Regions from separate parts of the Desulfosporosinus meridiei DSM 13257 genome, predicted to be linked through region 1. Evidence: predicted binding sites of a transcription regulator. Region 1 holds the regulator's gene; each other region holds the start of a gene.
The links. The regulator Rex, encoded in region 1, represses fermentation and respiration genes when NADH is low (regulators of the CRP and FNR family bind a similar motif). The targets are predictions, from matches to a motif close to ATTGTTAANNNNTTAACAAT.
Positions count from the first base shown of each region.

Region 2: a site for Rex is predicted at 2,350-2,369, ahead of DESMER_RS10290 (ureidoglycolate lyase). Genes of this name have one in related genera too.
Region 3: a site for Rex is predicted at 2,891-2,910, ahead of DESMER_RS13825 (aconitate hydratase). Genes of this name have one in related genera too.

Region 1 is NC_018515.1:4,378,454-4,389,211, forward strand. Features, by position in the region: gene DESMER_RS20220 (hypothetical protein) at 455-823, opposite strand; gene DESMER_RS20225 (hypothetical protein) at 1,010-1,675, shown strand; gene aspA (aspartate ammonia-lyase) at 2,208-3,611, opposite strand; gene cimA (citramalate synthase) at 4,517-6,112, opposite strand; gene DESMER_RS20240 (redox-sensing transcriptional repressor Rex) at 6,420-7,055, opposite strand; gene DESMER_RS20245 (SPOR domain-containing protein) at 7,186-7,881, opposite strand; gene DESMER_RS20250 (inorganic phosphate transporter) at 8,062-9,069, opposite strand; gene DESMER_RS20255 (DUF47 domain-containing protein) at 9,062-9,688, opposite strand; gene DESMER_RS20260 (bifunctional folylpolyglutamate synthase/dihydrofolate synthase) at 9,966-10,758, opposite strand, start outside.
Region 2 is NC_018515.1:2,229,261-2,240,018, reverse strand. Features, by position in the region: gene DESMER_RS10300 (PucR family transcriptional regulator) at 1-1,412, opposite strand, end outside; gene allE ((S)-ureidoglycine aminohydrolase) at 1,551-2,312, opposite strand; gene DESMER_RS10290 (ureidoglycolate lyase) at 2,613-3,134, shown strand; gene DESMER_RS10285 (NCS1 family transporter) at 3,280-4,665, opposite strand; gene allB (allantoinase AllB) at 4,717-6,069, opposite strand; gene allB (allantoinase AllB) at 6,082-7,440, opposite strand; gene DESMER_RS10270 (Zn-dependent hydrolase) at 7,559-8,782, opposite strand; gene DESMER_RS10265 (sensor histidine kinase) at 9,343-10,506, opposite strand; gene DESMER_RS10260 (ABC transporter ATP-binding protein) at 10,745-10,758, opposite strand, start outside.
Region 3 is NC_018515.1:2,985,420-2,996,177, reverse strand. Features, by position in the region: gene DESMER_RS13835 (aminotransferase class I/II-fold pyridoxal phosphate-dependent enzyme) at 1-84, opposite strand, end outside; gene DESMER_RS13830 (Lrp/AsnC family transcriptional regulator) at 81-578, opposite strand; gene DESMER_RS13825 (aconitate hydratase) at 764-2,683, opposite strand; gene DESMER_RS23080 (FmdB family zinc ribbon protein) at 3,007-3,222, shown strand; gene DESMER_RS13820 (tRNA (cytidine(34)-2'-O)-methyltransferase) at 3,263-3,709, shown strand; gene DESMER_RS13815 (glycosyltransferase family 4 protein) at 3,784-4,836, shown strand; gene DESMER_RS13810 (glycosyl hydrolase family 18 protein) at 4,931-5,887, shown strand; gene DESMER_RS13805 (metal-dependent hydrolase) at 5,912-6,610, shown strand; gene DESMER_RS23075 (cleavage protein) at 6,719-6,859, shown strand; gene DESMER_RS13800 (alpha/beta-type small acid-soluble spore protein) at 6,862-7,041, shown strand; gene DESMER_RS13795 (DRTGG domain-containing protein) at 7,125-8,447, shown strand; gene DESMER_RS13790 (DNA polymerase III subunit alpha) at 8,521-10,758, shown strand, end outside.

The DNA of each region.
Region 1 (10,758 bases):
CTTAATTTCTAGTCTGTGGGGGGCTGAGGATGGACATTAGGGCGTGCGGAGCAGGTCTGGGGGGGGGCCTAACGACTGTAAGCGATTCTTCTAAGTCAGGGAAACGGTTCTTGGGGCTGGATTTTGGGGTTTTTGTGAAATTAAGGAGCAAATTGCCCGTTCACACTCGTTGCGTTTCCTCGCTCTTTGGATGCTGAAGGAATTGCGCCAACCTCTGGGCTGCGCAAGATGTGAACCCGGGCGCAATTAGCCCTTCAGCATCGGCATTCGCTTTATCGCAAACTTCACTAAAGTGTTCTCTTGGCAATTGGCTCCTTAATTTCTGGTCTGTGGGGGCCGAGGATGGACATTAGGGCGTGTGAAGCTGGTCGGAGGGGTCATTCTACTGAGGCGGTTAGTTTTAAGCCAAGGAAGGGCGGTTTTTCTCAGTCAGAGAGGGGTTCTTAAGGCTCGATTATAGGGTATTTGTTTTATTTTTGTCCCTAATTTCAAAAATCTTAGCAAATCCCCATCTATACGGATGATATATAATATAAGAAAACGCTAAGGCCCACATGCTATACTTCGATCTTACAGAAAGATCGGTAAGAAAATAAAAATACAAGCCACTCAAATATATGGTAGCTGATGTAACTAACTTAGCAATCAATTTGGCCTTTAGATACGATGGCTTACTATTAATGCTATAGGATAATGAAAACGTTGGTTTTAGTTTTTGAACTACTGTTTGAACTACTGCAGCTAATAAAAAGATAGTCGCTATCATAAATATAGTTTTTATAGTATTCAAATTGTCAAACCTAATGCTTTCCTCTAAAGACATTATATCCCACCTCCTCCACCTATCTTATCATCGAATAAACAATTATTAAAACAACAACTAAGAAGAGGAATGTGCAATGATAAACCTTTACGATCCCTTTCGCGTGTCTTAATTTGAAGTTGGTTAAGACAGTGGAGGATTCTTTCATTGATATTTAGGGGTTGGTGAAAGCAAGGAGAGTGAAACATGGTATTACCCAAAATATCAAAAACCCTTATTTTTATTATAATAGGTATCTTCTTAAGTATTAGTTTTTTCTTCTTAGGAACCCCTTGGGGATATCTAGAATATAAAATCAAATTTCAAGAGTACCTGAAGGATAAGTATAAGAAAGAGTTCATTATTAAGAAGATATCTTATACTTTTATACATGGAGGACTCTATGACGCAGAAGCTTATGAAATAAATCAACCCGACATAAGTTTTTATGTCGGGCAAGATTACAGAACGAAAGCTATTGAAGATGGTTATTATTATACCATGTGGCATTATCAAGCGAATGCAGATTTAGCTCCAATTATAGAAAGTCTCTATCCAGACAGCAAGTATTCCATTGAAGTTTTCTCTAATGCTGATAGATCTATTTTTGAGGGATCTGAAATGCCTAATTACAAAAAGGTTACAACTCTAATCCTAGGGATTTCCTTGGCTAATGTTGAATTCACTGATGAAAATGCCTTAAACGAGGTTGAAAAGGTAAAGTATTTATTAACCACACTTAAAGATCAAAATCTAAAACTTAGTGATTTTGGTTTGCACTATAAAAATAAGGCTATGATTCTGCACTCTCAAGACATTGATTTAATCCATAATGTTAATAATCCGACAAATTATTTGGTTGATTATAGATAAGTTACGTAAGTTACATAAATTTCAAAATCCTTAGATCTAAATTTGGCGGATGATGACAAAGGATATTACTAGTTCATGGGGGCTCATGACGAGCTCAGAGTCGAGTGAGTGAGTGTCCGCGACGCATCCCACCGTTTCCCTGAAGGGGGAACGAACGATACACTCTTACCTCAAACCCCTTCTAAAGCCATAAGAAGACCGCGCCCCAAATCCCCGACCAAAGTCCGCGATCCCAAACCCCCGTCTCCCCCAAGCTTCAGAGGGTCGCCATCACACGCAGCGACGCCTTTGCGCGAGTCGTAGCCAAACTCGGCTTTAATCCGCTTTCATCCAGCAGGGCGGGAAACAGGACGTTTCCCGCCGGCCATGCGACAGGGTCACCTCCCGCCGTCCATGGCTCCGGTGACACTTGGCCATCCATGGCCGGCGGACGTCGCTTTGGCCGGGGACCCTGCTCTCATCCATAACGGATTAAAGCCCTAGTTTGGCACGACGACCGCATGGCCGAGTAAGTGTCACGCGAACCCTCCCTTTACTTCAACAACTCCACCCCGGCAATTCCCGGTCTGGTCATCTCATAAGGGTTTAAGATCAGATCAAGTTCCTCTTTGGTCAAAATACCTCTTTCCAAAACAAGCTCTGCAACCGGCCGACCGTAAAGAAGGGCCTCTTTGGCGACGGTTGAAGCAACTTCATAGCCGACATGAGGGTTAATTGCTGTAACCAAGCCCACACTGTTTTCCACCATCACTCGGCAGCGCTCTTCATTGGCTGTGATTCCTGAAATGCAGCGGTCACGAAAGACCCGAATCACATTACGCAGAATGTCTAAGGATTGGAGGAGATTGAAGACGACGACGGGTTCCATCACATTGAGTTCAAGTTGCCCGGCACCACAGGCTAAGCCGATGGTGAAGTCATTCCCTTGAACCTGAAAGGCTACTTGATTGACCACTTCAGCAATTACCGGATTAACTTTTCCCGGCATGATGGATGAACCAGGCTGCATTGGCGGCAAATTAAGCTCATTAAACCCGGTCCGCGGCCCGGAGGCCATGAGACGCAGATCATTAGCAATTTTCGAAAGGTTGACAGCCAAAGTCCTTAGAGAACCTGAAACCTCCATGAATGCATCTGTGTTCTGAGTAGCATCCACCAGATCTTCAGCAAGCCGCAAAGGCAAACCCGTCCATTCTTGCATCAGCTCCGTCACTTTTTCAATATATCGAGGATCCGCATTTAAGCCGGTGCCAACAGCTGTAGCTCCCATGTTTATAACTTCCAAAGATTTAATGGCTGCTTTAATTCTATTAAGATCTCTGCCCAACATATGGGAATATGCTCCAAACTCTTGGCCTAAACGAATAGGGACAGCATCTTGGAGATGGGTTCTTCCCATCTTAATGACACCGTCAAATTCTTGAGCCTTATCTTCAAAAGTCTGACGCAATTCGTCCAAGACCGTAAGCAAATCATGAGCTACATTCAAACAAGCGATGCGGATTGTGGTGGGGAAGACATCATTCGTACTTTGGGCCATATTCACATGAGTGTTGGGGTGGACTCTAAAATACTCGCCCTTTTGACCGCCAATAATTTCAATAGCGCGATTCGCAATGACTTCATTGGCATTCATATTAAAAGACGTACCCGCTCCGCCCTGAATTACGTCTACCACAAATTGCTCTTGTAACCTGCCCCCTACCAATTCCTTGGATGCTGCGATTATGGCATTTCCAATCGTAGGACTTAGTGCGCCAATATGCATATTTGCTTCCGCCGCCGCACCTTTGACCATTCCGATAGCCCGAATTAATTCTCGATGAGGGTGATACCCGGTAATAGGAAAATTCTCCTTAGCTCGGAGTGTTTGAATACCGTAATACACGTCATCAGGGACGTCATGAACTCCAATCAAATCCTTTTCTTGCCGCATATCATATCTCTCCTCATTAGTTTCATTAGTTTTCTGAAAGTTTGGGGTCAAAGGAGGCATTGCTTTCTGGTCGACCGGGCTGGTTTTGTATGTCTGTTTGGGCGGGAAATTAAGGGGAAATTGCACGTTCACACACGTTACGTTCCCTCGCTCGTTGGATGGTGAAGGAATTGCGCCAACCTCTGGGCGGCTCAATGATGTGAACCCGGGCGCAATAATCCCTTCACCATCTCACTCGCTTTACCGTGAACTCCACTAAAGTGTTCACTTTGCAATTGCCCCTTAATTTCTGGTCTGAGGGGGGCGGGGACGGGGACAGGAGCGGAGGAGGGAAATCCGAGCTGCACTCCACCGTTTCCACAAAGGGGAAACGAACGATTCACTCTTACCTCAAACGCACTCTAAAGCCAGAAGGAGACCGCGACCCCAATCTCCGACCAAAGTCCGCGATCCAAAATCCCCGTCTCCCCCAAGCTTCAGAGGGTCGCGATCACACGCAGCGACGCCTTTGCGCGAGTCGTAGCCAAACTCAGCTTTAATCCGCTTTCATCCCCGGGTGAAAATCCCAGCCGTCTCCCACCGTTTCCCCAAAGGGGGAACGAACGATTCACTCTAACCTCAAACCCACTCTAAAGCCAGAAGAAGACCGCGACCCCAATCCCAGACCAAAGTCCGCGCGCTCAAATCCCCGTCTCCCCCCAGGCTTCAGAGGGTCGCGATCACACGCAGCGACGCCTTTGCGCGAGTCGTAGCCAAACTTGGCTTTAATCCGCTTTCATCCAGCAGGGCGGGAAACAGGACGTTTCCCGCCGGCCATGCGGCACGGACGCCGCTTTGGCCGGGAACCCTGCCCGCTTGCATAACGGATTAAAGCCCTAGTTTGGCACGACGAGCGCATGGCCGAGTCAGTGTGACGCGTCCCTCCCCATCCAAATCGTCCAATTAATCGCATCCAACAAAGCCTGAGCACTGGCCCTCAAAATATTCTTCGACACCCCAATGGTCCCCCAAACATCATTCCCCAAACGAGTATCAATAATAACCCGCACAATAGCTTCTGTTCCATGAGCTCCGTCTAATACTCTAACCTTATAGTTGACAAGTTCGCTTTCCTCCAAGATCGGGAAAAACTTGGCTAAAGCTTGACGTAATGCAGTATCTAAAGCGTTTACCGGGCCGTTGCCTTCGGAAGCGATTTGCACGGTTTCCTCTCCGACTTTGACTTTAACGACAGCGACAGAATCCAGTTCTCCTCGCAAGGGGTCACTCCAGACATGATAATCCAGTACCTCGAACATTGGAGTTGTCAGTTTTCCCAGAGTACGCAGAAGGAGTAAATCCAGGCTGCCTTCTGCCGCTTCAAACTGGAATCCGCTATGCTCTAATTCTTTGATTTCATTCATGGCAATTTCCACGCGAGGATCATCTTTGCGCATGTCAGGCTCGAACCGGCATAACCTTTCCAGGATATTAGCTTTCCCCGCTTGGTCTGAAATTAATATACGACGTTCATTGCCGACATCGGCGGGATCCATGTGTTCAAAGGTGCGCTGGTTTTTAAGAATTGCATCCACATGCATTCCGGCTTTATGAGCAAAGGCACTTCTTCCTACAAAGGGTTGCTTCTCATCAAAAGGTGCGTTGGTTAATTCTGCAACATAGCGGGAAAAGGGAGTGATCTTGAGCAGAGCTGCATCTGATACCACCTCATATTTTCCTGTGAGCTGAAGCAAGGGAATTAAGGTACTTAAATTGGCATTCCCGCAGCGCTCTCCAAATCCATTCCAGGTTCCCTGAATTTGAGCAACTCCGTTTTCCACAGCAATCAGAGAGTTAGCAACAGCAAGTCCCCGATCATTATGGACATGAATCCCCAGTTCCTGGGGGGAGAGTTCCTGCTTGACTGCTCTTACCCCCGCTGCAATTTCTTCCGGAAGGCTGCCTCCATTGGTGTCACATAAAACAATAGTCTTGGCCCCGCCTTCCAGGGCAGCAGCAATACACTTCAGTGCATACTCAGGGTTTTCCTTAAATCCGTCAAAAAAGTGTTCCGCGTCAAAGAAGACTTCTCTTCCTTGTTGCAGTAAAAAGGATACTGACTCGCGAATGATGCGAAGGTTCTCTTCCAGAGTTGTCCTCAAGACATCTCGCACATGTAAATCCCAGGATTTGCCGAAGATTGCGATAGTTTTGGCTCCCGAGGCCAGCAATTTCAGCAAGATATCGCTCTTATCCGGGGGCTCCGAAACCTTACATGTACTACCAAAGGCAACGATATTGACCAGCGGGGATTGGAGCTTGGAGCACTGTTGAAAGAATTCTTCATCCCGAGGGTTTGCCCCGGGCCAACCGGCCTCCACATATAAATTTCCCATATCCTCGATTCGTTTCACATAACTCAGCTTATCTTGAGTCGAGAAATGAATGCCTTCCCCCTGAGCCCCATCTCTCAAAGTTGTATCATAAATAGTGATCTTTTTCTTCCCTTGGTCTCGATTCATTGTTCTCCTCCTCTTATTTTTCCAGCCCAACCTATTAATAAAGTGTTGCATTAACTTTAGTCAATAAGGTTGTTACACCAAAGCTGCATAATAATGTACTCGCTTAAATAACTTAGTAGAAAATAATACTCAAAAGCCCCATAACGAGTTCCTAAGAACTTGCCACGGGGCTTTTTTCCCACACGGTGTAGCTGGTGCTTTTCCAACCTGTATCGCTCGGTCCAGACCCCTGCGGCGGAACCCTAGATACACTTCTTATGTTGCTATTATACGACAGATGTACTTTGTGGTACAACAGTATCTCGAATTAATAGCACCTTTGCCCGCAAACATTGAAGGTTAGTACTTCAAGGTTTACAGCTAAGTCAACATTCCGAAGTTCAATCTCCGGAGGAACGTTCAAGACAACAGGAGCAAAGTTCAAAATGGCTGATACTCCGGCCTTAATTAGTTTATCAACGGTTTCCTGAGCAACTGATGCAGGCACGGCAACAATTCCGATCTGAGTATTATTTTGTTTTACAACTGTTTCTAATTGTTCAATAGGAAGTACTTCTACGTCTTCGATTTTAGTTCCGATTTTTTTAGGATCTGCGTCAAAAATACTTGTGATAACAAAGCCACGATCTCTGAACCCTTTATATGTACTCAACGCCAAGCCTAAGTTTCCGACCCCTACTAAGGTTACGCTCCAATCGACACCTAATCCAAGAATTCTCATAATATGTTGGCGAAGATCTTTGACATTATAACCAACGCCTCTGGTACCAAACTCACCAAAGTAGGCTAAGTCTTTCCGTACTTGAGCAGGACTAACGCCGACTCCATCAGCAATTTCCCCTGAAGAAGTGGTTATAATTCCTTTGCGATCGACATCCGTGAGGTGACGTGAGTAAACAGAAAGTCGAATAATTGTTGCTTCTGGAATTTTTAGCGTTTTCAATAATTTCCCCCATTTCTTTGCTGGATTTTGCCTTAAGGTATGTTAATTATAGCACTATCCAAAAAAAACGCAATTTTAATCTTAGGTCTTTTTTCCCATAAAGCTAAATAAATGGATGCCCCTCCACCTATTATTTACCAGAAAACTTATAAATAACCCTCTGAGACTCAAAAAATAATGATAAACCTAGAGCCTTTTGCTCTTCAGGGGTATTTTTGGCACGTAATTGACCATAAAGCTGGTGAAGGCGATCCAGATCAGGCAGTGGGTGTTCCCCGGCTTGAGCTGCCCAGAGCTGTTCTTCCTTTGCTAACACCTCTTGATTAAACCCGGTTTCTAAAATAGTATTGACATTCTTTAAGAGTTCTGCAGTCAGCTGCCCCCCGGTTCCGGCCACCCGAAAGGATCGTTCAGGGAGGGAAATTGGTTTAGGAATCGACAAAAAACCTTTTTCTTCTAAAGCTTGCCTTAACCCCTTTAGCTCATCAGCCGTTCGTCCCAAGCCGATAGCAACCATCCAGGGATCGGCACTTATGACTTCTGCTTTAAAGCCCATGACGATAAGCTGATCTCTGAGGAGTTGAGCATTGTGTTCATTTTGAAACAGCCCTAACTGACAAGTCCAAAATCCCGCTTTAGGCAGAACTAAAACTGTGTCCGGGTTGTTTTTATCTAAAGACTGGACTTGTCTCGGGGCAGTAGCTTCATGACCGGGTTGACTCAGAAGTTCCAAATAGATCTTTCCGATTCCCCAGGTTAATAGCGCTAATGCCATAATTCCTAGAATCAAGACTACAAGTACTTTAAATTGATCGATAATTTTCATTTTCCATTCCCCCTCCGTGCTGCCTAGGACAACTTCTCTACCGGAAGATATGTTGCAGCAGGTGGAAATAGACCTTAGAACGACATAGAAAAGATCTTGGCACGAGGGCTAAGATCTTTTCCAATTGACTATAATTATGTGAGAATAATTAGATAATCCATAATAAGAGCTTCGGAAATACTAGAGGAGTTTAGAAAGTATCGTGTAAAGAAGAGCTGCCAAGAGTGATGTGGTGGGAATAGTTACCACCCAGGCCACAAGCATTTGTTGAGCTACGCCCCAGCGTACGGCAGAAACTCGCTTGGCACTTCCAACTCCCATAATTGATCCCGAAACCACATGAGTAGTGGAGACCGGGAGATGCAGACCTGGGAAAACCGTTGCTGTCCAAATAACAAGCGAGGAAGTCAAATCTGCTGCAAAACCATTAATAGGCTCCAGCTTAAATATTTTCCCTCCCATGGTGCGAATGATTTTCCATCCACCGGCAGCAGTTCCGGCGGCCATAGCCAAAGCACAAGCAAATTTTACCCATAGCGGAGGAGCCAAAACTGCTTGGGATTGCAGTCCTGCCGCAATAAGAGCCATGGTGATAATCCCCATGGATTTCTGAGCATCATTGGAACCGTGGTTAAAGGCCAGCAAACCTGCAGAGAGAATCTGCATTTTTTTAAAGCCGTGATTTAATTTAGAGGGTGAGAAATTCCCAAAAATATTAGAGAGCAATTTCATAATCACAAAGCCCAGGCCCATACCAATGATCGGAGAACAAACTAACGCCGCAAGTATCTTGCCGATACCGTGCCATTGCAAAACACTAAACCCTACTTTAGCCACTGCAGCCCCGGCCATCCCCCCAATCAAGGCATGAGATGAGCTGCTGGGGATTCCAAAATACCAAGTCAGAAGGTTCCAGGCAATTGCACTAAGCAAAGCTGCAATCACAACTTCTTGGGTTACAAACTTGGGAGACACAATGTCTTTGGCAATAGTCTGAGCAACTCCCGTACTATAGAGGGCTCCGACAAGATTAAGAGTTGCGGCGAGCATTACAGCCCGTTTTGGGGACAAAGCTCTGGTCGAAACACTGGTGGCAATGGCATTGGCAGTATCATGAAAACCGTTAATGTAGTCGAAAGCTAAGGCCAGAAATACTACGATAACTAACATAACCCCAAGACTAGTCATATTTCAAGACCACACTTTTGAGAAGATCCGCAATAGATTCACAGTGATCTAGAGTAGATTCAATATGCTCCAGGATTTCTTTCCACTTAATAATCTCAATAGGGTCTTTTTCATACTCGAATAATCTAGCCACCTCTTCACGATAAAGCTTATCACCGGCACTCTCCAAATGATAAATTTCTTCAGCGGCAGCCAGGATATTGGACTTTTTGGAATGTAAATTGCCTAAATAGGAAAAGGCCTGTTGAATCTGTTCTGCAGCCAGCTCAACTAAGTGAACAAGTTCTTGAGCACCCAGTGATGGTTTGCCTGTGCGATAGAGAAGCATGCGTTCTACGGTACCTTCAGCAAAATCAACAATATCATCCAGGACTTGGGCCAGTTCATAGATGTCTTCACGATCTAAGGGTGTGATAAATGTACAGTTGAGACGCTCTAAAATTTGGGTCGTAATGTTGTCTGCTTCGTTTTCGAAGCGATGCATTTGAGCAGCATCTTCTGAGGAAACACACTCTTGCTGCATAATCCCATAAAGTCTCTTAAGAGATTTAGTAATGATTTCTGTACTTTGGGAAAAGAGTTCAAAGAACTTATCTTCTTTTGGTGACAACTTAAACATAATTAACCCCCAGCATAAGAATTGTCAAAACACAGGAAACCTAAGCAACCTCAAAGTTCGAATCCATTACTGTTCAACCTAACCAAGTGCTTGTCTGCATACAGTATTCATATCCCACGGAGTATTATATCAAATATAAAAATCTTTGTGTTAAGTTTATGTTAAATTTTTAACATTGTTTTAATAATTGTCTTAATATACCTCACCAAACAAGAAAATTCGTCCTTGGTATAAGGTCATTAAATAGCAACAATAATTGCTTCTGATGAGTTATTTCTTAAATCTGTTTTAAATGATCAATTAATGCTTGGCGAGCATCTGCCAACATGTAGATTGAACCGGTTACACAAAGCATATCCTTTTCTTCCAGACGCCCCAGGGCAAAAACCACTGCCTCTTTAGGGTCTTCAATGCAGGTTACCGGTCTGCCGAATTGTTCTGCTAAACTCCCTAAGGCCTTCCAGTCTCCTGCCCGAGGAGAGTTGGGCCGGGTGACAATAATTTCATCCGCCATAGGAACCAGCATTTTAACAACTTTTTCCCGCTCCTTGTCCGCCAGCATCCCTAAGCAAAGGATAAGACGATTGCGAGCATAAATGGGGAGAGCCCCTGCTAAGGCTTGAGCTCCATCCACATTATGGGCTCCATCAAGGAGGACTTTAGGAGTTAAAGACAAGAGCTCTAAGCGTCCGATCCATTCTACTTCACGTAAACCGGCATAAATCGCTTCCCTGGGAATATTCACCAAGTGTTCACTCTGCAACACTTCGCAAACTGTCACAGCAGTCGCTGCATTACGGAGTTGATGGGAGCCCATGAGCCTTAAGCGTAACTTGGAATAGATAGAGTGCAAGCCAATAAGGTCGAATTCCTGCTCTAACTCGCCGCTCCATTTGCCTTCCCAGCGAATATCTTCCCCTACTATCCACAAAGGAACCTCCATAGCCTTGGCTTGATCCCGTAAAACTTGAATCACATCCGGGTCTGCGGCGGCAGTAACCACTACAGAGTTAGGCTTGATAATCCCAGCTTTGACCTTGGCAATCTCTACCACATTCGAACCTAAATAA
Region 2 (10,758 bases), 2.1 Mb from region 1:
TTCGGGACAAAACTATGTAATTCATTTCTCTCCGCAAACTTACACAAAATCCGAAACACACCCAATTCAGAGAAAGCTTCGATAACATGTTGACCTTGAATCATTCGACCAAAGGTAATTGCATCTCGTGCTTCTTTAAAACTCCTAGGGATTTCGTCAACTTTTAGAGCAACATCTCCAATTCCAATGGCAACGGAAACAGATTTAACTTTCTTTTTAATTTGTTCCTGGATCTCTTTCCCTGTCTTCTTGATCTGATCTAGGAGGCCATTGTAAACTTCAGGCGAGGGCCAAAGCAAAATAATCGCATCATTTTTCGTCCCGAGGATAAAATTCTTTGTGTGTCTTCTAACAGCATTAGTAATTATGGAAACGACGTCAGATTTTAACTCTTGCAAATACATTTTATCCGGGCTCTCCTTAGTATTCGCTAAAATCCCGTCGATGTTATCAATATCAAAAAGGACAATCGTATAGGACTTAGTTAAATCCCATCCGATTAAGGCAGCCCTTTCCAGAGTATTATTAAGCGCTGTATTTCCTGTTATTAGATTTTCTAACAGGTCATTCTGAAATTTCTGTTCAACTTCCTGTACAGCTACTTTCTTCACTAAATCAAGAGTAACAACAGTAGCGGCATGTTCTAAACAAATTAAATCCATCTCTTGGAGTCGTTTATTCTTCTCTACTACGGTGAGATAGGCTTTTACTTGATTAAATGCCCGTATTGGTACTACAACCTGAGGAACGGGTTCTTCGCCAAGATCCGGAAATCGTACCATCTGACGATAGAAGGATAGTTTTTCATTCAAGCTTTCCTTTTGAAATAAATCTGCAATCTCGATAAATTTTTCAATCTGAGGAGTAGTTGTACTCATGCTTTTAAAATTGCGATCATAAACCGCAACGGGATTTCCGATTAAATCTTCAAGAGTTCTAATAATCTTTTCTAACCCTAGACAGTGTAATGCTAAGGCTGTAAAACGCTCCTGAATAATTTTGTAGTAATTTAATTTAACGACTTGATTATTAAAGAGTTCAGCCATGATAGGATACATGACATCCACAAATCGCACATTAGCATCAAGCTCAATAATAGGTAAGCCGTATTGATTAGCTGCTTCGATCATATCCTCTGGAATTCGTTCCACAAACCGACCAACTTTAATGGCTATGGCTGCTACGCCTTTCTCAGCGAGCTTTCTTACAAAATCTTTATAGTTCAAGGTTCCGGCAGGCGCGGCATACAAACTGGTAAGAAGCAGCTCTCCACCAGCCAGCCAATTTACAATATCAGGTGCTTCCATTATAGTTACGCCTTTGACAACATTTTCTAACGTTTGATAACCGGCCACAATTTCAGATGTGCTTAAGGGGCCAATTTTCATGGCATCTTTTACCGTGATTTCCAGTGTGATACCCCCCTTGTTATCTATAAGGTTCGATTTTTCAAACTGCAGATTTCAATATGCCTTAAATAATATAAGAGTGTTTTGAAATACGAGGTTCGATTAAGTTTCGAACCTCGTATTTTAATTCGTAATTCTATTTTACAGCTCAATGTCCCGATTGCAATCTTTAGTATAAATATAAGTGGAAGGTTTTCTTCCCGCACCATAGTAGGCTTGAGGGACATACGGACCAAACCAGATGAAATCCTCTGTTTTCACAGGAAGCCATTTATCGTCAATCAAATAAACTCCCTCACCCTCTAGAAAATACAGGCCATGTTCCTGAACGTGGGTTTCTACGAAAGGATGACACCCGCCAGGATAAAAACTAAGCGTATGAAAATTAACATCAAAGCCCAATTCAGTAGGTAGCACGTTTTTAATACGAACATTTTCCATACCATCATAAGCTTCATCAGGGATATCATTTAAGTTGCCTACAACAATTCTAGCTTCATAACCCACTAATGGTCGATAACGTTGTTTATAAAGAAGAAGTTTCCATGGTTCGTTGCTTGAATTTTTCAGTCCTACTCCTAATGAGGCAGGTGCAAAAACAAAGCCGCCATCCGTAAGTTCATAAGTCTTGCCCTCAACAGTTACGGTTCCTGCTCCTCCCATACAATAAACGAATGTTTCAATCCCCTCTTCTTTGAAATCAGTGGTTGTGCCGCCATTTGGTAATACTTCAACAGTATACATTGCAAACTTCGGCCCTAACTCGGGAGAGGCAATTATACTTGTATTACAATTCTCTAAATTAGGAATGACGTTTTTCACACGCCCTTCCGGTGGAATCAATGCATATCTGCCATGTTTGACTATTGCCCTCGTAGCTAAAAGATCATTTGGATAACCCATAGATAACTTCTCCTTTCAAATTAACAAGATTTTGACTATTGTCATATATTCGTCACTTTGCTTAAGGCAACCTTTAGAATAAATGGTCAAATGGGAACCCAAATAAATATCAATCTTGGATAAACCATTAACCTTAAATCAGGCTGCTAGATTTTTGGGATGAATCCGAGTTAGGAAATTAGGATAAATGAACAGCCTGACCATCATCAATAGTAGTAAAAGGATAAAAGCACGGGAATGAGTAATTATAGATTGAATCAGAACTACTGTGAACCAAAACTGAAAGGGGACATTTTCAATATGAATCGTATCATTAAAGTCGAACCCTTTACTAAAGAAGCCTTTGCACCTTATGGTCATCTGCTGATGCGTGAGCCGGGAATTCCTCCTATTAAGACTACACCTCCAATTTTTGCCGACCGAATCCCTTTTGAGGTGGATGATGGCTCAGCCGAATTCGTGTATGCTTTACTTAAACGAAAGGAATTTAAGTTTTCAGCCTTGGAACGCCATTTAAAAGTCACCCAAGGGTTCTTCCCCCTCTATGGCGGCCCTGCTATCATAAGTGTTGCTCCCGCCACAGACCCTAATGACCTGGAAGCTCTGCCCTCACCAGATTCAGTACGCTGCTTTTTACTGGAAAGTTATACGGCCTTTGTCATCCACCGTGGCGTTTGGCATGGCACAATTCTCCCGCTTGAAGAGTCCTTTGGCTATATTTTAGCAACCCGTAAAGAAACCACCGCTGATTCCATTGAGCCTCTCTACGATGGGGATTGTCAAATCCGCGATCTTGGGGTAACTTTTGAGATTCAACTCTAATTCAGTTAAACAGGGGGAACAGTTCTTACTGACTATCTATGACAGTGGACGGCTCTCCTCCGCAACCAAGCTCCATTGTATAAAAAGGCATTTCCCTTACTTGTTTGTGAAATGCCTTTTCAATCTTTAACTTTCAGAAGGAAATTTATTCAAAGATCGTACCCTTTTTAAACTTTGAATCTTTAAAGGCAAACTTAGTCAAAAGATAATAGGAGATCCCGGCCACGACCAACCCGATAATCCAAGCCAGCTCTACTTTGGTAAAAGCTGCCGCTGCACCAATCAGCATGGCCAGCACTGCTGCCGGATTATATCCTGAATAAGGGCCGTTTTCTTTGTACAGATCAACAATATCTACTTTTTGCTTTCTGAAGACATAGTAATCAATTAATAGAATTGAAACAATGGGGCCTAAAAATGCGGAATATATCAGGATGAACATACCCAGTCCTTTTGCCGACGAATCCTGAACAAGAACCCAGGGGAAGGAACCTAACGCAAGTAATCCGGTTATTGTAACTGCCACTTTGTACTTAAGCTTTGTAATTAGAGTGATAACATAGGTAGGCGGAATAATATTGGCAACCATGTTAACTGCAATAGCACCCATAACAATAAAGGCCGATACAAAGACTGTAATGTAAGAATTATCGACTACGATTGCAAAGGCTTTCACTGGATTAGATATCCCCGTTGCAGAAGCAAGCATTGCACCAATTGCCAGTACGAAGCCGTAGGCTATTAATATAGGAAGGAAGTACAAGAATCCGCGTTTTCCGTCGCTTATCCCTGCTTTTAATTCTCTCGAATAGTCTGCAGCACTTAAGAAGATGGCTGCGTAGTTCCCCATAAACATCATAATGAAGGCAAAGAACGGCAAGCCCCATGAGCCTTTGGCATGTACCCATTTTTCAGCAATTACCGCACTATGAGATGTCAGAAGAACACCAAACACATAAACAAGAGCGAGCATAATAACAATTGAAGTAAGGGATTCTACCCATTTAATGGCATGGAAGCCATACAAGGAAAGTCCGATTTGAACTAATTGAAGTACTACAAAGCAAACTGCAACATTATCAAAGGCACCGCCTGTAAATACCTTGGCAATTTCGTTTAAGGCAGTACCGCCGATCCAGCTTTGAAAGCCGTACCAGACAATGGCGGGGATTCCACGCAAAAGGGATGAGATAACTGAACCTTTGATTCCAAAAGACATTCTCAGCTGGACAACATAAGGTATCCCTGTTCTGTAGCCAAGCCGATCGTTTAGAGCAAAAATAGTTGAAATAATTCCAATGGCAATAATAGCTGCTGCAAATGTCTGAAATAGATTTAGAGTCGCAATTCCGGCAACAACCAAACTGGCTCCCAGGGTCATATTACCTAAATTAACACCGTCTCCAATCCACATAAACATATAGTCTATGGGGCCTACTGTTCTACCCTCTAGGGTTTTGGGAATTAGTGATTCATCCACACCGGTATGTTGGATCTGCGTAGCAGTTGCAGCTTCTGTATTTGTTGACATCCTACACCCAACTCCTTCTTTTATATCTGTCCTTATTTCTGTAATCGTGGTTTACAAATTAGGTCTCAGATGTTTGCCAATGGGATTTGATACAATCTTTCCATCTTTAAACACTGTTGTTCCCCTGAGAATTGTTTGAGTAACAGTCCCACGGAATCTGTCTCCAACATAAGGACTTACTTGGTACTTATAGAAAAGATCTTCGGCCTGCAATGTGAATTCCTTGTCTAGGTCTACCAAGGCAAAGTCTCCATCATAACCTAGTGCAATTTTCCCTTTCCCCTGTATCTTGAAAATTTCATTAACATTTTGTGCAGTTAATCTGGCGATTTCCTCAAGGGGAACTTTCCGTTCATGGTAGGCATGGGTAAGCAGGCCCGGGAGAGTTGTCTGGCAAGCTGAGATTCCACCCCAAACCTTTAAGAACTCACCATCTTTCAATTTCGGATCACAGGGTGAATGATCGGAGGATACAAAGGCTATCTCGCCGTTTAGCAGTTTAGCCCACATTTTTGTTTGGTTCCCATTATTGCGAATAGGCGGCGAGCATTTTGCGACAGTTCCTAAACGTTCCACATCATCATCAGTAAGAATCAAATAATGTCCAATCGTTTCGCAGCAAACGTCCACTCCCCTGCTTCTGGCCTGAGTTACTAACTCTACAGCCTTGGCTGTACTGATATGGGCTATGATTAATTTACAGCCTGTCTCTTCTGCAAAGGTAATCATTCGAGATACATTTTCAATTTCCGTAATTGGCGGACGGGCTGCAAAATAATCCCTTACTGTAGTCTTGTTATTAGCAAGTGCTAAGGTCGTTAAATCCCTTGTAATTTCTGCATTTTCACAATGCACCATAAGAGGCAAGCCAAGCTTGGCCAATTTTTCCATGCCTACTAATGCGGTAAAATCGTCCATTCTTTCGAACTCGTCAATTCCACTAAAGCAGGAAAATGCTTTAAATCCTATTACCCCACACTCTGCAAGCTCTTCAAGGTTATCTAAATTTTTAGGAGTGAGCCCTCCCCAGAATCCATAATCGACGAGAGAATCTTTCTGTGCCACAGCAAGCTTGGCATTAAAGTTTTTAGCGTCCAGTGTACAGGGGTTGCAATTAAGGGGCATATCAAAGTAAGCAACTCCACCACCCGCTGCCAGAGCACTGCTGCCGGTTGTTATAGTTTCCCATTCAGTTCTTCCTGGGTCATTAAAATGAACATGCCCGTCTGTTGCTCCGGGAAATACATATTTACCAGCAGCATCAATAGTTTCTTTAGCATCCCCGGATAGTTCGCAGCCTATTTCTACAATCTTTTCGTCACTAACGGCTACATCCGCTTTCTTCACGCCTTCCGGACAAATAAGCATTCCGTTGCGAATGACAACATCATAACGCTTGCTCATGTACTATCCCCCCTACTTCAATTTTTTCACAAGTTCGCCAAATCCCTTTTGACCCACTACTTGACCATCCTTGGCAACTACCTGACCTCTTACTAAGGTACATACAGGCAGCCCTTTGCCCTTTAAGCCTACGAAAGCAGAAATTTTATTGAGATAATGCAAGGAATCCGGTGTAATTTCCCAATCCAGTTCAGGATCGAGAATGACCAGGTCAGCATCGAATCCAACTTCAATCGCACCTTTTTTACCATAGATTCCGAAAGCCTTTGCCGGACCTTCACTTAAGGATCGAGCCAGTAAAGTAGGATTATAGCCTCTCTTGACTACCCCTTCGCTAAATACAACTTGCATTACATTTTGAATGGCACTGATCCCACCCCAGGCTCCAAAAATTCCGTGTTTTTCTTCACTCTTCTCACTTAATTCGCAAGGTGAGTGATCAGATCCGATACAGGATAAGGTTCCGTTGTTCACATATTCCCACATTTCTTCAACCGCACTGGCTTCTCTTAAAGGAGGCGCACATTTGAACAAGCTTCCATTCTTGATGACATCTTGATCTGTAAAGGTCAGGTAGTGACCGCAGGTCTCACCTGTTACATCGACACCTTCTAACTGAGCATCTCGAATTATTTTGGCTACCTTGGGGTGACTTACATGACAGATATGAACTTTGGCATCTAGTTCCCGAGCCAGTTCAAGTATGTTTTGGGTGGCAATAAGTTCTGCAATAACCGGTCTGGTATTCAGAAAATCCTGCCAATCATTCTTCTCTTTTCTTTGTGCTCTGGCTTCTTCCCATTTGATAATAGAATAATCTTCACAATGGAAACCTGCACGTCCTCCACAATCTTTTAATATTTCCAAAGCTTCTTTGGCTTGCCCAATAGATAAGGAAACATAATCAGGAGAAACCGGGCCAATAAAGGATTTAAAGGCCACGCAACCTTTGGCATCGAGTTCTGGCAATTTATCTAAGTTGTAGTCAACCAAGCCCCCCCAGAAGCAATAATCTACATAGGCGTTGGGAGAAACTGTTTCTTCCTTCTTATCGAAAATTTTTCCATCCGTCAAGGCTGGTTCATTTTGAAGAGGCATATCAACAATTGTTGTACATCCCCCAACTGCAGCGGCTGCTGAGCCGTGGGCATAATCCTCTCTCCAGCAGTAACCTGGATCATTTAAGTGTGCATGACTATCGATAGCTCCCGGAAAAAGATAACTTCCTTTAGCATCGATAACTTCCTCTGCTTCAACAGAATTTCCCGCATCAATAATTGCCGCAATTTTACCATCATTAACACAAACAGATGCTTCAAAAATTCTATCAGCAGTTACGACCTTACCATTTTTAATGACTAAATTAAACACATGCATGCCCTCTCTCTTATTCATAGAATTAGCATTAATCAACTAACCAGTATCAGGCCTACATAGACAATGACAATATGTATTATTTCGGCATCCCTCCTTTGGAACCGAATTGAAACTAATTTGCCAGACTCAAAAGAGTATGGAAGAGAACATTAACTCCATCCGCACAATCCTCCGGCGAACTCCATTCAGCCGGATTATGGCTGATTCCATCTTTTGATCTTATGAAGATCATACCGATAGGACAGATGTTTACCACCTGCATGGCATCATGACCAGCCCCGCTTGGCAGATAAAAGGGTTCAAATCCTAATTTTTCAAAAGCTGCTTTGGCCGCAAGTTGAAACTCTTCCGAACAAAGTGAAGGCGGGATGCGCTGTAACACTTCAGTACGCATTTCCAGATTTCTTTCGCGGCAAATTCGTTTCGCTTCTTTAAAAATCGCATCTTCGACTTGATCGCTAACTTCTTGATTGAGATCTCTTAAATCTAGAGTAATTTCAACCGTTCCCGGGATAATATTAATTCCGCCCGGTAAAACACTCATTTTCCCAACAGTAGCAACCGTTGTACCGGTCTTCCTGGCTTCCTGTTCAACAGTTTGGACAAATTCGGCGGCTGCAACTAGTGCGTCATGTCTCATTGTCATGGGTGTTGTTCCGGCATGTCCTGCCTCACCTTTAAAGGTACATTTAAGCCATAATTCATTAACTATCCCTGTGACAATCCCTACTGATTGATTATTCTTCTCAAGCACCTTACCTTGTTCGATATGCAATTCGATAAAAGCTTTTATAGTGCCTTTAGTGCGAGCGGCACAACGAATCATCGTCGGATCCATACCCTGAGCTTTCATAATTGTTGCCAGAGAGATTCCCTCTTTATCTTTCAGCTCTAAATCTTCAGGTTTCAGACTGCCGATCATTCCCCTGCTGCCCATCATACTGAAGCTAAAACGAGCCCCCTCTTCATCATTAAATGCATAGACTTCAATAGGATGTTCGGTCTTAATGCCCTGTTCCTGCATGGTTTGCAGAACCTCTATGCCTCCGATTATTCCTAATGCACCGTCGAAGATTCCGCCGTTATATACAGAATCAACATGAGAGCCAGTGACAACCGCCGGGGCTTCTGGATTACGACCTTCCCTGCGCCCAATAATATTACCGACCGCATCCTCTCGCACACTTAAACCTGCTTCTTTCATATAGGAAGTGACGAGATCTTTTGCTCTACGGTCCTCCGGGGTAAAGGCCAATCTAGTTATACCCCCAGATTCCTGTTTACCTATTTCCCCTAACTCCATCAGGCGATTATATAGTCGTTTTTTGTTAATCACGATGCCACCTCTTAAAGCAATTTTATTTAGAAACGCTCTTTTCAGATTTTTTTCTTTACACTAATATTTTCTACAATTTTCGAAGTTTTGTCTTCTCATAATAAGGATAAAGATTTAGTTCCTATCTATCCTTGGTTGATAAGTCAAAATTATCAGAGTATGTCAAGGGGACGTTTTGTTTGCCAATCTGCAAACATAAACGTCCCCTTGCTTTACTTCTTATTCTGCATCTATCACAGGAAAATTGAAGCATTACCCGCAGGTTGTGCTTTAATATCAGACGAATTGTTCTAGCCCAATCCAATTTTTATCTTGAAAATGTTCTTATTCTCAAAGAGCATCAACTGTCATGGATGCACATAAAAAAACACTTTCCTCTAGATGAGGCTATCATCTAAAAGAAAATGCTGTTTATGCGATCGAGCAAGGGATTGCTAGCCCAGATCAATATATTTATTTCTTTCTACCATTCCTAAGCTCATACTGGGCAAACAAAACGTCCCGTTGACACCTACCATTGACACCTATTGAGGGGAGCGTGATACATGACATAAATTTAATTAGTTAAAATATGAAATTGCTTGATTCTGAACCTTTCGGATTGGTAAGCCAAAAACAAATGTTGTCCCAAATTCCTCTGTTGAGACAAATTTAATATACCCACCCAGATATTTCTCTCCTAAGAGTTTCATACTATAAGTGCCTAATCCCCGTCCTTCCCCTTTGGTTGAAAAAGTACGTTTAAACATTTGTAGTTGGATATCTTTCGGTATATATTGTCTATTATTCACTTTAAATTCTACGTAGCCATCCTTCTTTATCCCCTCAACCGTTACAGTATCCATATAGGATGATTCAAGAGCATTTTTCAGCATGTTATTAAGGACACGTCTAACCAAAACAACATCACTGAAAACCATCACATCAATATCGCATTTAACTTCTATTGGACATGTGACACTGTTATTCTTTTTATACTGTTCAACTAGCTTTTCAACGAGTTCCTTTACTCTGAATTCTGATAGGTTTAAGTTAAGCGTGCCATTTTCGGCATTTCTTAAAGACTTTTGACTATTAATCTCTTCAAGTACCTGTTCTATCGCCTCGAAGGCGTAGGTTGACAATTCCCTCGCCTCATTTATGTCCGTAATCTCTTTTAGTAAAGAAATAAGTCCTTTAGCCGCTCCCGATGAGTTAATCAAGTCGTGAAAAAAAACCCGTTCATACATCTGTCGTTTCTTTTCTTCACTAATATCTCTCACTATAAATAATGTAAAATCATGTTTAATGGGCGCGGCATAAATTGAAAGTTCTAAACATTCTTCCCCCCGCTCGGTATTCACCGTTAACAGACATTCCTTGGCAATCGGTGCTTTGGTTATCTGTGATTCCAGGATTGCCTGAATAGATCCGCAAACGCTGCAATTTTCTGTGGTTCCGCAACCACCCTTCGTCGTATTTGAGTGAATACAATTTAACAATTCCCCCGGCCGCATACCTAAGAATTTTCTTCTATCTGAAACACCTATAGTTTCCAGTAAAACATCATTAGAATAAATGACTTGCCTCTCTTTGTTTAACACAAGTATTACACTGGGTATGAGTTTAAAAAGGTCAGGCACTAAATTTTGATCTATTATTTGCTCTGCTTGTATTTTAATTTCCCCATCTAATAAACGTTTTGCAGGTGCGAATTGTGTTTCTGTGTATGTAACTTCCGTCATGAAAATCCCCCTTAAACCTGAGAAAGCATCATCTAAATTAGATAAATCGTTGTTTACCCACGTAATTCTTTACGTGAATATTTTACCATAGAATATACCATTTAGTCTTTTTCTTTTGAATTGAACGAGCCGTTAAGCTAGTAATAGAAGAGGACGTTTAAACTGCTAAGGAGTTTACAACGCCCTTTTTCTAAGATGAGGATTGGCTTAAATTGAACTTAAAACAGGATTACTTACTCTACCCAGTCTTAG
Region 3 (10,758 bases), 1.4 Mb from region 1:
TTTCATGGTTGCTACAAGGTCAAAGAACTTGCGGATACCTGAGGGTGGCAGGGTTGCAACATGGGTTGCCAAATAATTGTTCATGGTGACACCACCAGACGTTGAAGAGTCTCTTCTTCGCCCATAAGCTCTATTCCATCCTGCTTATAACGGCGAAGTACAAAATGGGTTGCTGTACTTTGAACATGTTCTAATGAAGCTAATTTTTCTGCTACGAAGAGGGCAACATCTTGCATGGTTTTTCCTTCAATCAGGACAGATAGGTCATATCCTCCTGACATTAGATAAAGTGCTTTGATCTCCGGGTATCTTTGCAGACGTTTGGCGATTTTATCAAAGCCATAGCCCCGTTGGGGTAAGACTTTGACTTCAATAAGTGCGGATACTTTATCATCGCCAGTTCGATCCCAGTTAATCATGGGTTGGTAGCCGACAATTACTTTTTCCTTTTCCCAATCACTGATACGCTTTTCAATATATTCCACCGTTAAACCGGTTTGAATCGAAAGCTCTTCAGGTTTAAGTCTACAATCTTCAGCAATTAGTTTAAGCAGGGTTCGATCCTTATCACTGAGCATTTAATCCACCTCTTCTATTATACTTCAAAAAGCAAAACTATTTTTTGTATTCTGTATACGTTTTGAGCATAATTGCAACTAAGGCCATGGACCCAAAAATAATGTCCATAACCATAGTTGCTTCTAATATATAACACATCTTAGCATGTTTTTATTTATTATAAAAGATCAAATAAGGAGGTCTGTTAAACTGCAGCCTTGGTCGAATTAAGAAGTCCGCCTGCTAAAAGGATTTTAGCTTGGCGTTCGGTAAGATCGTGTTTAACCCAAACCGGCTTTGAGTCGTTATCTAAAGTAATTGCAAATGGCTCGGAGGTTTTTACAGCCTGATGCAGACCAGACAGGTGCAAGATCATACCGGCGTTTAGACGGTCTAAGTCATTTTCATCGACAAAGGTAAGAGGAAGAATACCAAAATTAATGAGGTTAGCACGATGAATTCGGGCAAAGCTCTGAGCTAAAACAATACGGAGACCCAGATACATAGGAGCCAGAGCAGCATGCTCTCTGCTTGAGCCTTGACCATAATTATGTCCGGCAATAATCATGCTTTGTTTGTGGGCTTTGGCTTTTTCGGCAAACTGAGGATCGATCTTGTGGAAGGTATATTCAGAAATTGCCGGGATATTGGAACGAAGGGGGAGGATTTTCGATCCCGCTGGCATGATATCATCGGTTGTAATATTATTGCCCAGCTTTAAGATGACTGGCAAATCAAGAGAATTATCCAGAGCAGGGGCAATTGGGAGTGGCTGAATATTGGGTCCGCGCCGAATGATCGTATCCGGATCACCGGGAGGAATAATCATGCTGTCATCAAGGCGAAAGCGTTCCGGAAACTCAACTTCAGAGGAAAGCCCCAGAGTCCGGGGATCAGTGATGAAGCCGGTGAGAGCAGAGGCTGCTGCGACTTCCGGACTGGCTAAGAAGACTGAAGCATCTTGAGTCCCGCTGCGGCCTAAGAAATTTCGATTAAAGGTTCGGACAGAGACTCCTTTAGAGACTGGAGATTGCCCCATACCAATACAGGGACCACAAGTTGATTCAAGGAGACGTGCTCCACTATCGAGAAGATCGGTTAAGGCACCATTGCTGGAAAGCATGCTCAACACTTGACGTGAACCTGGAGAAATAACTAAGCTCACATTTGGATGGACCTGCTTACCTTTTAGAATTTCCCGAACTCTCATTAGATCCTGATAGGATGAATTTGTACAACTTCCAATCGCCACCTGTTGAACAGCAGTTGCAGAATGATTGCTTACAGGAACCACATTATCAGGGCTATGGGGCTGGGCGATGAGGGGAACCAGAAGAGACAGATCGATTTTCAGCTCTTCGTCATAAGTGGCATCTTCATCCGCAGATAAGGGAATATAGTCTTCCCCTCTGCCTTGGGCCTCAAGAAAGCGCAGAGTTTGTTCGTCACTCGGGAAAATCGAAGCAGACGCACCCAGCTCAGCACCCATATTAGTTATAGTTGAGCGTTCCGGAACAGTAAGGGTTTTTACTCCCGGCCCGGCATACTCAATTATTTTACCGACTCCACCTTTGACAGAAAGGAGTCGGAGTACTTCTAAGATAATATCCTTAGCAGACACCCATTCGGAAAGCTTTCCTGTCAGCCAAACCCGCAGGACTTTAGGGCTGGGAAGGTAAAAGGCTCCTCCACCCATTGCCACAGCAACATCAAGCCCCCCGGCACCCATAGCTAGCATCCCCATTCCACCGGCGGTGGGGGTATGGCTATCTGACCCGAGGAGTGTTTTGCCTGGTTTGGCAAAGCGTTCAAGATGAACCTGGTGGCAGATTCCGTTTCCGGGACGGGAAAAATAGGCCCCAAAGCGTGCCGCTGTACTTTGCAGGAAAGCATGATCATCAGCATTTTCAAACCCGGTTTGGAGTGTATTATGATCTATATAACTTACCGAACATTCGGTTTGTACTCTAGAAAGGTTCATGGCTTCAAACTGTAGATAAGCCATCGTACCTGTAGCATCTTGGGTAAGTGTCTGATCAATACGCAGCGCTATTTCATTTCCGCCTGCTAAATCACCGGAAACTAAGTGAGATGAGAGTATTTTTTGAGCTAAATTATGACCCATGATAATTCCTCCTTTGAAGTTGGTATTAACTTTACCAAAAACAAGAGGAAACATCTAGGGTTTTCCTATATGTATACAAAATATCTCGGTAACAACTATTGATTTTTTTTAATTGTAAATTTTATAATCAATAGTTGTTCTACATGATGAAACCCGCAATTGAAGAGAAGCAAAGCAAATCACATATTTCGCAGGTTGTTCTCAGGGATTTTTATTAATTTAAAACTCTAATGACAAGTTTCGATAGATTTAAGGTTGGGTTTGTCAGATTTTCAGGTTATAATAGTTGAGATAGTTGATAAATTGTTAAGAGGGGTTATTATATGCCAATGTATGAATTTAGATGTCCAAGTTGTGGTGGAATCACCACAGAATTATGCAAAATGGGTGAAAACGGAGAACATTTATCGTGCTGTGAATGTGGAACCACAGGACTTCTGAAGAATATTTCAGGATTTGCCAGCCTTGGGATACCTGGTGGTGGTGGGAAGGGCAGTTGTTCTTCGAGTTGCAGTGGTAATTGTACAGGATGTCATTGAAAGGAGAACTGTCTTTTTGAACAAGCGACTTAATATAGTTATGGTTGAACCAGAAATCCCTCCCAACACCGGAAATGTAGCACGACTTTGTGCTGCTACCGGAGCTGCTCTACATTTGGTAAAACCCTTAGGTTTTAGCATTGATGACAAACATCTTAAACGTGCCGGTTTAGATTACTGGCACCTGCTTGATATTTATATTTATGAAAACTTTGCCGAGTTTGAGGAGAAGAACCCTGTAGGACCTCGTTACTTAGCGACGACAAAAGGTTCCAGGTCTTATACGGACATTTCCTACGAGCCAGGCGGTTACCTTTTGTTTGGTAAGGAAACGAAAGGGTTGGCTCCGGAAATTCTTGATCGCTATCCCGAAACAAAAATACGATTACCAATGCGCTCGGATGCCCGTTCTTTAAATCTCTCGAATTCTGTAGCGGTTATCGTTTATGAAGTATTACGGCAATGGGGTTTTCCGGATCTTGTTTAAGAGATTATCATTATAGGTTTTGACGCCCAAACTATAGAGAATAAGTGTGAAGTAAAGGCGGTAGAGGATCAATCATGATGAATGGGTATGGGCTGACATTTCTTATGGCCTTAGTTATTGCAGTATTTGCTACACCGGTTTCCATGAGACTGGCAAAATATTGGGGAGCGATTGCCTATCCGGGTGGTCGGCATATTCATCGGCGACCGATTCCACGTCTCGGAGGCTTAGCTATCTATGCTGCATTTTGGATTGCGGCTTACTATACACAAGTCTGGGATAAAAACATTTGGGGTCTATTCATTGGAAGCAGTATTATTATGGCCGTAGGCATTTGGGATGACATCCGTGAAATTCGACCCTTATATAAGCTTTATTGGCAAATCGCAGCAGCTGCAGTGCTTATCTTCTTCGATTTTTCCATGAATTCTATATCTCTTCCCTTCCTCCAAGAACCCCTTAATTTTGATAAGCTTCATTTAGGCATTGTTGGCCTGGCGTTAATGTTGTTTTGGGTTGTTGGATTGGTTAATACTGTTAATGTCTCGGACGGCATGGATGGATTAGCTGGAGGGATTTGCTTTATCGTTGCAATTTTACTGTTTTGGTCAGCGAATGGGATACAGTCCTTTTCAGCAGCTAATCTTACCTTGGCTTTAGCTGGTGCCCTTCTAGGGTTCCTGTTTTTTAACTTTCCCCCGGCCCGGGTCTTCATGGGGGATTCCGGGAGTATGTTCCTGGGGTACATCATTGGTGGGATCTCTATCATGGGTCTGCTTAAAACGGCAACAATTTTGGGCTTGGTTTTCCCGCTGCTTATTTTAGGTATGCCTGTCACTGACTTAACCTTTGCGATAATTCGACGTAAACTACGGGGGCAGTCTATAGCCATGGCAGACCGGGGGCATTTGCACCACCGTCTGCTAGATGCGGGGTTTACCCAAAGGCACGCTGTTTTTTTAATGTACGGGATTAGCGCTTGCTTTGGAATGGCGGCGGTACTAGGAGCGAAGGGTCAATGGATTGGTGCCATTATAGTGCTTTTAGTTGTCTTTGCTTTATTAGTTACAATTCTTATGCGTCGTACAGATAAGCTTATAGGACTTAGTAGACGCCAATCAAAATAAGCCAGAATAAACGGCTGAAATACTTTCTTCAGAATGAGGCAGCTACACTTCTTTTTCCTTCTATGCATATGATGGTCGGAAAGGGGGTATAAGTATGCCATTAAATGTATTTGCCTTTTATAATGGCTTAACGGAGCAAACTAAAGGTTATCCTTATCTCAAACGTTATGGCAGAACTATACAGGAATTAGCAATTTTTGAGGTTTCGATTCAGAATAATGGAACGATTCTCGGGCGTCCAAGCCGAAGTCTTATTAATGAAGCTCATGCTATGGGAATCAAAGTACTATTGGTAGTCAGCAATTTAACGCGCCAAGGACAGTTTTCTACGGAGTTAATGGCCCGCTTAATCCGGGATCAAGATTTTGCTAATCAAGTCTGGAGGAACATACGCGATATTTTGGTTGAGTATCAATTAGACGGAATTAATCTTGATTTAGAAAAGGCTGCACCGACTGACCGGACACTGTTTACCAGATTCATTCAAAACTGGTCTGCTATGTTTAGAGCGGGAAATTTCCTGGTCTCAATAGATGTTCCTGCCAAGGTTTCCGATGATCCTCAAAATGCTTGGAGAGGTTCGTTTGATTATCGGCCTATTGGGCAAGCTGTAGATGAGGTTATATTAATGACCTATGAGGAACATTGGTCACATAGCGAACCGGGATCGGTTGCCTCTATTCCTTGGGTAACTCAGGTTTTAGATTATGCGATAGCTAATATTCCTCGGGATAAAATCTACATGGGGATTCCCCTCTATGGGTATGATTGGCCTGAGGGTGGGACGGGGAAGGTCATTGGCTATCAACGAGCAACTGAGCTGGCTAGGAGATATGGGGCTCCGTTGCAGTGGAATGCAAGGCAGCATAGCACCTACTTCCGTTATGAGACCAGAGGGGTTCGTCATACGGTATATTTTGAAGATCCAAGAAGTTTGAGAGATAAGTTGGAACTAGCCACTCAGAAGGGGATCCGCGGTGTTGCCCTTTGGGAGATGAACCTAAGTTATCCTCGTTTTTGGGAAGTACTTGAAGAGTATGTAAATCGTTAAATAAAATAGGAGGTTTTTTTAAGTATGCGACTTCATTTCCATGGACATGCCTGCTTCGAGATTGAAGGGGTAGAAGGGCGAATTCTTATTGATCCTTTTTTAAGCGGGAATCCTAGTGCTACAGTCAAACCTGAAGATTTTACACATTTAGATGCAATTTTGGTAACCCATGGGCATGACGATCATTTAGGGGATGCAATAGAATTGTCTAAACAAACCGGTGCTCCAATCATCTGTGTTTTTGAATTGGCTCATTATTGCAAGAGTCAAGGGGCCAAGACACATGCGATGCATATTGGAGGAAAGCATCAGTTCCCCTTTGGTTTGGTTAAGTTAACCCAAGCTTTGCATGGATCCGGGATAATAAGTCCAGACGGAGAAACTATGATTTATGGGGGCCTAGCCTGTGGATTTTTGATTCAGATGGAAGGTAAATGGCTTTACTATGCTGGGGATACAGGACTGTTCGGAGATATGGAGCTTATCGGCCGACGCTATCCCATCGAGGTTGCCATGCTGCCAATCGGAGACAATTTTGTAATGGGGGTTGAAGAAGCAGTACATGCATCCCAATTATTGCGCCCTAAAGTAGTAATCCCCATGCACTATAATACCTTTCCGGTGATTGCTCAAGATGTTGAAGAATTCTTGCATCTGCTACAGCGCAGAGTGCCGGAAAGCCAAGGTAAGGCCCTTAAGCCAGGAGATTTATATGAAGTTTAAAAAGAGGTTTATTTTAATCCCACTTGATTACCAAGTGGGATATTTTTATTGAGAAATGGTCAAACTTAAAGAGTGAGGAGAGTTTTATAAGTTAAGGAGATGAAAATGATGACAAGAAAATTATGTACGATTCGTTGCCTTTATGGGATCAATGGTCGCTGTCGGTTGGAACATATTTTAGGTGAACGTGGTCCAAACTGCCCTCACTATGAAGAAGACTTTAACATCATGAGCAGGGGGAGGGTCTAACTATGAAGGCCAAGAAGCCAAAAGTAAAGAGAATAGATCCTTTAGAACCGCTAAAAATGGAGATCGCGGCTGAATTAGGATTACTTGACCAGATTCATAATAAAGGCTGGCATTCTTTAAGTGCCAAGGATGCAGGGCGTATCGGAGGATTGATGACTCAGAGACGTCGAAAAGATAGTTAGTGGATAGTAGAAGACATAGGTGAATATTAATTCATGTGATATAATTATAGTCCGATATAGTAAATAGTGGGGAGCGTTAATAGTTGACAAAGCATCAACAAATTTTAACCTTTATTGAAGATCTGGCAATTGGTAGTAAGGTTTCCGTACGGTTTATTGCCAAGGAACTGGACGTAAGTGAAGGAACGGCTTATCGGGCTATAAAAGAAGCTGAAGGAAAAGGATTTGTTCGTTCGATTCCAAAGGTTGGAACCATTCGAATTGAAGGGCTGAAGGAGAGACAAATCGAGGACCTGACATTGCGTGAAGTTTCACAGATTGCTGAAGGAGTTGTAGTCTGTGGTTTCACCCATCTTGATCGCTCCCCCAATAAGTTCGTTATTGCTGCGATGGAATTAAACACTATGGCACGTTACTTAGAAGCTGGGGCATTGTGTATTGTTGGAAATCGAAGAGACGCCCAGATATTTGCTTTGAATAACAACTCGTCACTTTTAATAACCGGGGGATTGGAGCCGGATGAGGAAGTTGTAGAATTAGCACGCAAGCATGAATTAGTGATTATTCAGTCTCCCTATGATACTTTTGCAGTCACCTCAATGATTAATCGTGCACTCTATGACCGATTGATTCAAAAAGAACTTATTTTAGTTGAAGATATTATGGTTGAGGATGTCAGTTTTCTTACAATCGATGCGACAGTTGATGATTGGCGAAAACTGTCCCAAAATACTGACCACAGTCGTTTTCCGGTGGTTGATAAGGATATGACTCTGGTAGGGATTGTATCTGCTGTGGATGTTGCCGGAGCGGATGTTAAGACACCTATTAAAGACGTAATGAATGCGAATCCATTTCTAGTCGGACGAGATGACCCTGTAACCCATATTTCACGAATTATGGTTTGGGAAGGATGGGAAATTGCCGTTGTCGCGGATCAGGGGAAATTGATTGGCATCATTAGTCTCCAAGATGTAATTGAAGCTTATCAGCAAGTTCAAAAACAGCCACAGTTTGGCGAAACCGTAGACAATCTTGTGCTAAGTGGGTTCCGCTTTGTTGATGATGCCGAGCATCTCACAATTGAAGGAGAAATCACTAACGCTATGAGTGACGATTACGGATCTGCCAGTTGTGGAGTTATTGTGACAGTTATGAATATGGCAGGTTACATTTCCCTGCGTAAGAAGTATCGACTTAATGCAATTACCGAGAATTTCACTCTTTATCAATTACAGCCCATTGCAGTTGGTACAGAAATTGTGGTAACAGCTAAGCTGTTATTAGTTGCTAAAAAGCACTGTAATATTGAAGTCGAAGTGATGGCTAATAATGATTTAGTGGCCAAAGGATTAATGACCGCTAGGATTGGGGACAAGAAATTGGTGAGTGATACAGCCCATTAGGAAATTGATGTGGCTAAAGCCCCCTCGTCCACTGGATTGAGGGGGCTTTCTAAGGAAGGTAGGTGGGATCCTTATGAGGGCTCAAGTAGCTCATAATATGCATGGCTTTGTACACCTGCATAATCATACAGAATTTAGCCTGCTAGACGGGGCAGCACGAATTAAAAATTTAGTTCAGCGTGCTGTGGAACTGAAAATGTCGGCTTTGGCTATCACAGATCATGGAGTTATGTATGGAGTTATTGACTTTTATAAGGCTTGTAAACAAGCGGGAATTAAACCGATTATTGGCTGTGAGGTTTACGTCGCACCTAATAAGAGAACGGATAAAGTACAGGGAAAGGACGACTCAAATTATCACTTGGTCTTGTTAGCTGAAACTGAGCAGGGGTATCGAAACTTAATAAAATTAGTTTCCATGGCGCATATTGAAGGTTTCTATTATAAGCCTAGGGTAGATAAGGAAATTCTTCGCAAACATGCTCGGGGAATAATCGCTCTTAGTGCTTGTTTAGCTGGAGAAGTTTCCGATTACTTAGTTCATGACCAACTGGAAACGGCAATCAAAACCGCTCTTGAGTATGAGGAGATATTTGGGAAAGGTAACTTTTTTCTGGAACTGCAAGATCATGGCATTGAAGAGCAGCGCAAGGTTAATCAAGGAATGTGGCGGGTGCACGAGAGTACAGGAATTCCAATGGTGGCTACCAATGATGTACATTATGTTAATCGTGAAGATGCCTTCGTTCAAGACGCTTTGCTCTGTATACAGACCGGAAAAACTTTGGAGGATACAGCCCGGATGCGTTTTTCCAGTCAAGAGTTTTTTCTGAAATCTGAGCAGGAGATGTCTCTCCTCTTCGGGGAACACCCGGAACTTTTGAGCAACACATCCATGATCGCTGAACGTTGTCAGATGAATTTTCAGTTTGGGGAAAATTATTTACCGGTGTTTGAGGTTCCCCCAGGGTATACCTTAGACAATTATCTGGAGGCAGAATGCCGTAAGGCCTTTCCTCGGTTTTATCCTCAAATGACTGAATTAGAATGTCAGAGGTTAGATTACGAACTAAAGGTCATTTTCCAGACGGGTTTTTCAGGATATTTTTTAATTGTGGCTGATTTTTGTCGATTTGCCAGGGAGAACGGAGTGGTGGTTGGTCCGGGAAGAGGATCAGCGGCGGCAAGTATGGTGGCTTATCTGTTAGGCATAACCTCAGTCGAGCCCTTGCGCTTTGATCTCCTTTTCGAACGTTTCTTGAATCCCGAACGTATTTCCATGCCGGATATTGATATAGATTTTGACCCGGAGGGTCGAGAGCGTGTCATTCGGTATGTCACAGAAAAGTATGGCTCTGATAAAGTTTGTCAGATTATCACCTTCGGAACCATGGGTGCAAAGGCGGCTATCAGAGATGGGGGACGAGTTTTGGCTATCCCCTTATTTCGAGTTGATAAAGTTGCTAAAGCAATACCTTCAGATCTCGGAATGACCTTGGAAAAAGCTTTAGAGGTGTCCCCGGATTTGGCTCGTATGGTAGATGAGGATGAAGAAATTAAAAGACTCTATACTCTTGCCAAATCACTTGAAGGAATGACTCGTCATGCTTCTACCCATGCGGCAGGGGTGGTGATTGCTAAAGACCCACTGACAAATTATCTCCCTCTCCAGAGGACCTCTGAAGATTTTGTCATGACCCAGTTTCCCATGAAGGCTGTCGAGGAAATCGGCCTTCTAAAAATGGATTTTTTGGGTTTGAGAAATCTAACGATTTTGCAAGAGGCTGTCCGACGTATTGAAGAAACTCATGGTTTAAAGCTAGATCTACTAACCTTAGCCCTGGATGATTCAAAAACCTATGAGCTACTAGCTTCCGGAAATAGCACCGGAATTTTTCAGCTGGAGAGCGGCGGAATGCGTGCCATCCTCAAGGATCTTAAGCCAACATCCTTTGAGGATATTATTGCCGTCGTAGCTTTATACCGCCCTGGACCAATGGAACAGATCCCGGAATTTATCCGCAGGAAACGTGGAGGGAACATTACTTATCTGCATCCCAAACTGGAGCCAATTCTTAAATCGACCTATGGTATTATCGTTTATCAAGAACAAGTCATGCAGATTGCTCGAGATCTAGGCGGGTACTCTCTGGGAAGAGCTGATCTGCTCCGTCGAGCGATGGGTAAAAAGAAGAAAGAAATCATGGCAGAAGAGCGGCAGAACTTTATCTACGGCTTGCAGGATAGCAGTGGAGAATGGATTATTCCAGGAGCTTTGAGATTGGGCTTGACCCTCGAAGATGCTGAAGAA